3 regions of the Pseudoalteromonas sp. BSi20311 genome follow, and region 2 is predicted to be linked to each of the others. Evidence: predicted binding sites of a transcription regulator. Region 2 holds the regulator's gene; each other region holds the start of a gene.
What was found. The regulator LexA, encoded in region 2, represses DNA repair genes until DNA is damaged. The targets are predictions, from matches to a motif close to TACTGTATNNNNATACAGTA.
Positions count from the first base shown of each region.

Region 1: P20311_RS11770 (SulA-like leucine-rich domain-containing protein) is a predicted target of LexA. The motif match lies at 749-768, and genes of this name have one in related genera.
Region 3: P20311_RS08450 (LexA family transcriptional regulator) is a predicted target of LexA. The motif match lies at 837-856, and genes of this name have one in related genera.

Region 1 covers NZ_BADU01000098.1:40,539-42,799, reverse strand. The annotation lists gene P20311_RS11775 (tetratricopeptide repeat protein) at 84-545, shown strand; gene P20311_RS11770 (SulA-like leucine-rich domain-containing protein) at 794-1,228, shown strand; gene P20311_RS11765 (YchJ family protein) at 1,268-1,744, shown strand; gene P20311_RS11760 (DUF6172 family protein) at 1,812-2,114, opposite strand.
Region 2 covers NZ_BADU01000142.1:8,255-10,515, forward strand. The annotation lists gene coxB (cytochrome c oxidase subunit II) at 1-5, opposite strand, end outside; gene lexA (transcriptional repressor LexA) at 480-1,097, opposite strand; gene P20311_RS14390 (PaaI family thioesterase) at 1,286-1,729, shown strand; gene P20311_RS14395 (hypothetical protein) at 1,731-2,111, opposite strand.
Region 3 covers NZ_BADU01000075.1:55,992-58,252, forward strand. The annotation lists gene P20311_RS08435 (hypothetical protein) at 1-218, shown strand, start outside; gene P20311_RS08440 (hypothetical protein) at 211-594, opposite strand; gene P20311_RS08445 (YdaS family helix-turn-helix protein) at 591-809, opposite strand; gene P20311_RS08450 (LexA family transcriptional regulator) at 963-1,583, shown strand; gene P20311_RS08455 (ImmA/IrrE family metallo-endopeptidase) at 1,967-2,261, opposite strand, start outside.

The DNA of each region.
Region 1 (2,261 bases), on a different contig from region 2:
AGCATAAAAATAACTTTTTACAGGACATTTTACCTTGCTATATACTAAACTAGCTAAGTAATTAAAATAACAAACGAAGTAGCATGATCAAAACGACACCCAGTGGCCAAGACTTAGAGCAACAATTAGACAACATTCTTTCTTTTGTAACGCAACCAAGCGATGCAAATCTCCCTGCGAGCTCTAAAAACACCGATCAAGACACATTAAATAAAGCCCTTTATTACCTTAAAAATGAACAAGGCGCCTTAGCCGCAAAATGGATGCGTTTGGCAGCAATGGCAGGAAATTATCGCGCGCAGTTTTATTTAGGGCTGTTTTTTATAAAAGGGCAAGGTGTGCCGCAAAGTGTATTTCATGGTGCTGCGTGGCTTAGCTTAGCCAGTAGTCAAGGCTATGAACCCGCCATAGAAGCAATGAGCGATATACGAAAACATATTAGTACCAAACGACTTAAAGATGCTCAATGCTACGCAGCCAGTCTGTATGAACAAATTCATCAGTTACAATTCTCACATTTGATCCCTCCTAGTAGCGAAAAATAATTTAAACTACTGTATACCTCCTATTCATCTGTATTTATTTGCTCCCAGCCTTAAAATTAATTCTGTGGGCATTAACTTTCAATAAAAATTAAACCATTGTTATATATAAATTATTTATATATTTATAGTAACTATCGCGTTTTATGATGAATAACTGTACAAAAAAATAGCAAAAAACACTTGCACCAAACAACTGTATAAACTACTGTATGAATGTACTGTATAAAAACCCAGTGAGTGAGAAAATTATGTTACAACCAATTACCGTAAGAACAGTTAAAAGCTACCAGCAAGATGATCAATCAGATTGTGTTAACGTTGTACAAATTGAAGATGAAATTTCAGCAACGTTTGAGTTATTAAAAGTATTACACCAATACAACAGCCTAAACGCATGGACACTGTTAATAGCACCAGATAACGTACCGAGCAAAGCGCTACTTGATTCATGCTCAATTGATACCAGTAAATTACTGGTTATTCGCCAAAAGCATTTAGTTAATTTAGAGTATGTTTTAAGTTCTGCACTTCACAATGGAAATTTTGCCGCGGTGATCACCTGGACTGACATAATAAATAACCAACAACTGTCGCAGTTATCATTAAACTTGAGCCATACGCGCACTAAGTTGTATTGCTTTAGCAAAAAAAGCGCTCATTCTGAGATTTCACTTACGCAATAAGCTTGATAAACTAGCGTTTTAATACACAGTACATTTATCATGACTTCTAACGCCCTATTATGTTTTTGTGGCAGTCAGCAACCTTATGCTGATTGCTGCGAGCCTTTTCATTTAAAAACCAAACAGCCACACACACCAGAGCAACTTATGCGTGCACGCTACAGTGCTTATGCTGTTAAAAACGCGGTTTTTGTTCGTGAAAGTTACGCAAAAGAAAAGCAAGCTGAAAATTCAATTTCAGAAATTAAAGATTTTGCAAATAGTTGCCGTTTTATAAACTTAACCGTATTAGACTCTGGTTATAATGATGAAACAGGATTTGTTACATTTAAAGCTCACTACTTTTATCAAGATTTATATTGCCAGTTGGCAGAAAATTCAAGGTTTATTAAAGAAGATGGACAATGGCGATACCTTGATGGTGAGATTACACCGGTTGCCGATATTAAAGTAAAGCGCAATGATACGTGCCCTTGTGGCAGTAATAAAAAGTATAAAAAGTGTCATAGTGTATAAATAACAGCTACAAAAAATGGGCCACGAGGCCCATTTTCAAAAACTACACTAAACGCAAATTAGCGTTTTACTCGCCATCATCTTCATCGAAATCTTGACGCTGTGCAGGTCTTGCTAAAATCTCTAAGTAAAAAGAAGTTAAACCTTGCTTTTCAATTTCACTGATGTGATTGTTAATTTCGGCAACGTGAACCACTTGGGCTTCTTCAGCCGTGTTGCCAAACTTACAATCGAATGCCCAGTAGTCGGCATCAACAGGTAAAGTTTTATTACGTTCTCTTTTCAAATATTTTTTCACTTCATGCTTTGCAGCATCAACCATACGAGGGTATTTGATTTTCTCATGATTCAGCGTGAATGTTTTCTTCATTACGTTCCTAATTACCTTGGTTTAATGATAATGGCATTTAATGTCATACCATTTGCGCCATTATAGCAATTGCATTTAAATTTTGGATGCTTTTTTTATATTAAATCAGTTATTAAAATAAAGCACCTATAAAACCAATAGTTACTT
Region 2 (2,261 bases):
CCCATGTGACGGCTCCTTTGATGCTATTGCTGACGCAAAGCGAAGGGACATACTACTTAAACGCCCATTCGTTATTTTTATTTTTTATAAGGGTGCTGGAGTTATTAAATGTGTGTGCTCAAAACGACTACGCTGTGAGTTATTTTTATTCCAGCTCTTTAATAACTAGTTAAAAAATAAACAATAAGCAAGGTGAGTATGAAAAATAAACAAGGGGTTACTTAAAAAAGTGCAGCAAAAAAGTAGTCACTAATGAGTTAGTTAACCTAAGAGTCAGGGGTGGTAAGGGGTAGCTTGAATAACAGCGGAAAAAATATAAAATTTTATGATTTAAAAATAATTAGGATAAATTTATTTATATATAAGTATTTAGCGATGTTATTTACAATAACAAAAGCGATTAACAAGCAGCACCATAAAAAATAATACAAGTAAAATCAGCGCCTAATTAATATTAAGCGCTAAGTTATGCTTAACTATCACATCCAATCAGCGTTACGAATAACACCTACCGCTAAGCCTTCAATATTGAAAGATTCATTTTCCAAGTCGACTTCAATGGCCGAAAACTCGTCATTTTCAGCATGCAGTAATACTTTTCTGCCGGCTTTTTCTAGGCGTTTAACCGTAACATCATCATCCACTCGAGCAACAATAACCTGACCATTTTCAGCCACTTGAGTTTTATGTACAGCGAGTAAGTCGCCATCCATAATACCAATATCTTTCATACTCATGCCGTTAACACGCAGTAAAAAATCGGCCGCAGGTTTAAACATTAAAGGGTCAATTTTACAGTGGCTTTCAACATGCTGTTGCGCCAATATTGGCTCACCCGCAGCAACCCGACCAATTAAAGGCAAGCCTAATTGCTCTGGCTCTTCTTCTTCAACAAGCTGAATGCCGCGACTCGCACCCGGCTTCATTTTAATTACACCTTTTTTAGCCAGTGCTTTTAAGTGTTCTTCTGCAGCATTTGCACTTTTAAAACCCAGTGTTTGTGCAATTTCGGCACGTGTAGGAGGCATACCAGTGTCTTTAATAAACACTTTGATAAGTTCGAGTATTTGCGCTTGGCGTTTTGTTAATGGTCGCATACAACTGGTTTTCCATACAGTACAATTAACTGTGAGTATATACAGTTATTTAAAAATCGCAAATATAAATTAATACCTTATAAGTCATGATGGCTAAACAATAAGATGCTTTAAAACCGCAATAATAAATGTAATTATTAGCAGCGCATTATCATATTAATTCTCAATTACTTATCCAAGGAGCTAGCATGAGTATTTGGCACCAACCAATTACATTAGAGTTTTGTAAGCAATTAGATCAAGGGATCACTGGCCAAGGCACGCTCATGAAGACCATGGGAATTGAAATCAGTGAAATTGGTGATGACTACTTAGTCGCCACTATGCCAGCCATACCTGAGCACCATAATCCAATGGGTATAGTGCATGGTGGTGCCAATGTCGTGCTTGCTGAAACAGTAGCAAGTTATGCCGCTAACTTTGTGGTTGATTTCAGTCGATTTTATTGTGTTGGGCAAGAGATCAGCGCAAGCCACTTAAAAGCGTCACGCAACGGCACATTAACCGCTACCGCAAGGGCTTATCATATAGGTAAACGCAGCTCGGTTTGGGATATTAAAATAACCAATAGCCGCAATGAGCTTTGCTGCGTATCAAGAATGACCGCAGCCGTAGTCGAGCGAAAAGGTTAAATTACTTTTCCAGAGGGTAAATAGTAACTTCTATGCCTGCGCCAATTGCAGATATGCGTAACAAGGTATCTGCATGCAAGGCCTGATTGAAACATTTTGGCGACGTACCCGACTCAAACCCCATATCAAACGTTCTGCGAGAACAGCTTAACCATTGCTTTAATGCATTGCGTGAACACGACTCGATTAACTCACACAAATGATTAATTGCTTTATCGGGTGTGGTTATTTCACCAGCTACTTCGATGCGTGCCAGTTGGCGGTATTCGTCTTTATCATAATGTAAAATGGTTGCGACCTTTTTTAAATCAGCAACTAATACGCTAATATCTTGCTTTGACTCAAGCTCTAGATCTACATTTAAAAATTGAATTTCCGACATACAGTTGTGTTACCCCACTTAAATTTCACCGCAAACTTTAACCTAATTTTGCATTTATACCAAATCAACAGCTTATAATTTATTTAATTCCTTTATTAAGCTGCAAGTATTAAAGTAACGGTTAATACAGCTATTAACCTAATGGCAGCT
Region 3 (2,261 bases), on a different contig from region 2:
AACAAGACATACTTGAACAGGCTGAATTTGTTAACAAATCGCCGTACATCACACCATCGGTGTACGAATCCACCTTAAAACAACTAATTCTTAGTGGCTTTATCGCCCCTGCGGACCAAAAAAACGCGTATTACTTAACAATTAAAGGGGCAAACACTGTTTATACAAACCTCGTTCAAGACCCTCACGAGCGCCTTGCAAAACAAGAGGCTAAATAAGCGCTAATGCTTTTTTAATTGCGCTTGGATGCTCAAATACATCCTCGTGCCGTGCGGCTTCTTCAAAAACATCAGCCAAAAGAGCCGCCATATCATTTACACTCTTCCCTTTATTTGCCTCAGTGCGCGCAAATTTAACTGCAACACCTAACGCAATGGCCGCTAAGTCAATCGGCGTTAACGTGGTCGCGCTACTCATGGCGTTTATAATGGCGAACTCCACTTTGGCCTTTTCGTTACGCTGTGCAAAAAACTCAACTGCCAGAGCGTCAATATCAAAAGCAGGCGCATCTTTATTTTCTTTTTTTCTGCGGGCTAAATTTTCTTTGGCTGACTCTTCTGTTATCCAGCACCCTGTAAAAATGTCATTAATCATGCTGCATCGTCCTTGTTTGTTTTTTGGTGATCGGCGAGTAAATCGTTTACCGATACTTCACCGTTGGTTAGTTCTGAAATACGCGGGATGTATTTCGCTGGGGCTTGGCCGAATTTATTCATCCAGTCCCATACTGAAGCCTGTTTTACACCTAAGGCGTTGCCTAGTTTGGTCTGTCCACCATAGATTTTTACAGCTTTAGTGATGTTATTCATAGTTAAACACCTTAAATTACAGTTTGTAGCTGTATTAAAGTACAGTTAAAGGGTGGTTGTCAATACCCTTTTTAACTGTAAAATAGTCAAAAGCTGTAATTTAGCTGTAAGTAATTTGCTTACTCTGTTGATTTAAATGATAAAGGACTAACTATGTGCATCGGAAAAAGAATAAAAGAAAGACGAAAAGAGCTTAAGCTCACTCAAGTTCAATTGTCAGAAATGGTAGGCATTGCACAGCAATCACTTCAAAAAATTGAAAACGGCACTACAAAAAACCCACGCAATATTCAAGCGCTGGCTGATGCGCTAGATTGCGCGCCTGAGTTTTTACAGTTTGGAATTGGTGAAAGCGAAAACAGTAACGTTGCACCGGGGCCAACACTTAAAGCGGCTGTGCCGTTAATTAGCTGGGTGCAAGCTGGCGCATGGTCTGAGATTAGTGAAATTAAAGCGTATGATGCAGAGCGTTACTTATGCCCTGTAAAATGCAGCGACCTAACCTTTGCGTTAAAAGTGCAAGGCGTGAGCATGGAACCGAAGTTTTATGACGGTGATTTAATATTTGTAGACCCTGAAGCTGAATGCATCCACGGTTCGTACGTAGTGGCGCGCCTAGACGATAATAACGAAGCCACCTTTAAGCAGCTAATTATTGAAAGCGGCCAAAAGTTTTTAAAAGCCGCCAACCCTAACTGGCCTGAGCAATTAATACCGATTAATGGTAATTGTACATTGGTTGGTAAAGTGGTGTTTGCGGGTAAGTCTTTTTAGTTAACTAAACACCAGGCACAAAAAAGCCCGCGTTTGCGGGCTTTTATATGCAGACCTACTGGTTACTATGCTCGGACTAAGAATGCCCAAGCTTGATAACCATACTCGTGAGCGTCTAATTGTTTTTCTGATTTACCACGTACTTTGCGGTAGCGGCAGAAAATCCACTTAAACCCTTTCGGAGCAGGCTTGTTACCTAACTTTTTTAGTTTCACTCATACAACACCTCCTTACTGAGATAAATTGTTTCCTTGAGTTTTTGGTATTATGGTGCTAAATTCATCATTGACTTAATACGAAAACGCAAGGTCTCGATGCTACTCAGTACATCAAGCTTTTTGTTTTAAGACTCTAAGTGAGTTGGCGCTCATTTAGAGTCTACCCTACCTAAAAAATTTACTTTGGTAGGTTGCTGCTTCCAAAGATACACCACATAGGTCTGCAATTTCTTGCGGTGCTTTCCCCTTCAGCAAATCTTTTTTTGTGTATGGCATTAGAATTTCACCACCAAAACAATTGGCCTGCCATTCACTATCTTCGAACGGTCTTAGCTCTTCATTAGTTCTGGCTAAAGTAATTTCTAAGTTTGAGTGTAATATATAATGCCCCAACTCATGTGCGGCAGTCATTCTATCGCGTCCACAACCATCCAGCGCTCGCTCGTAAACATCTTCTCTA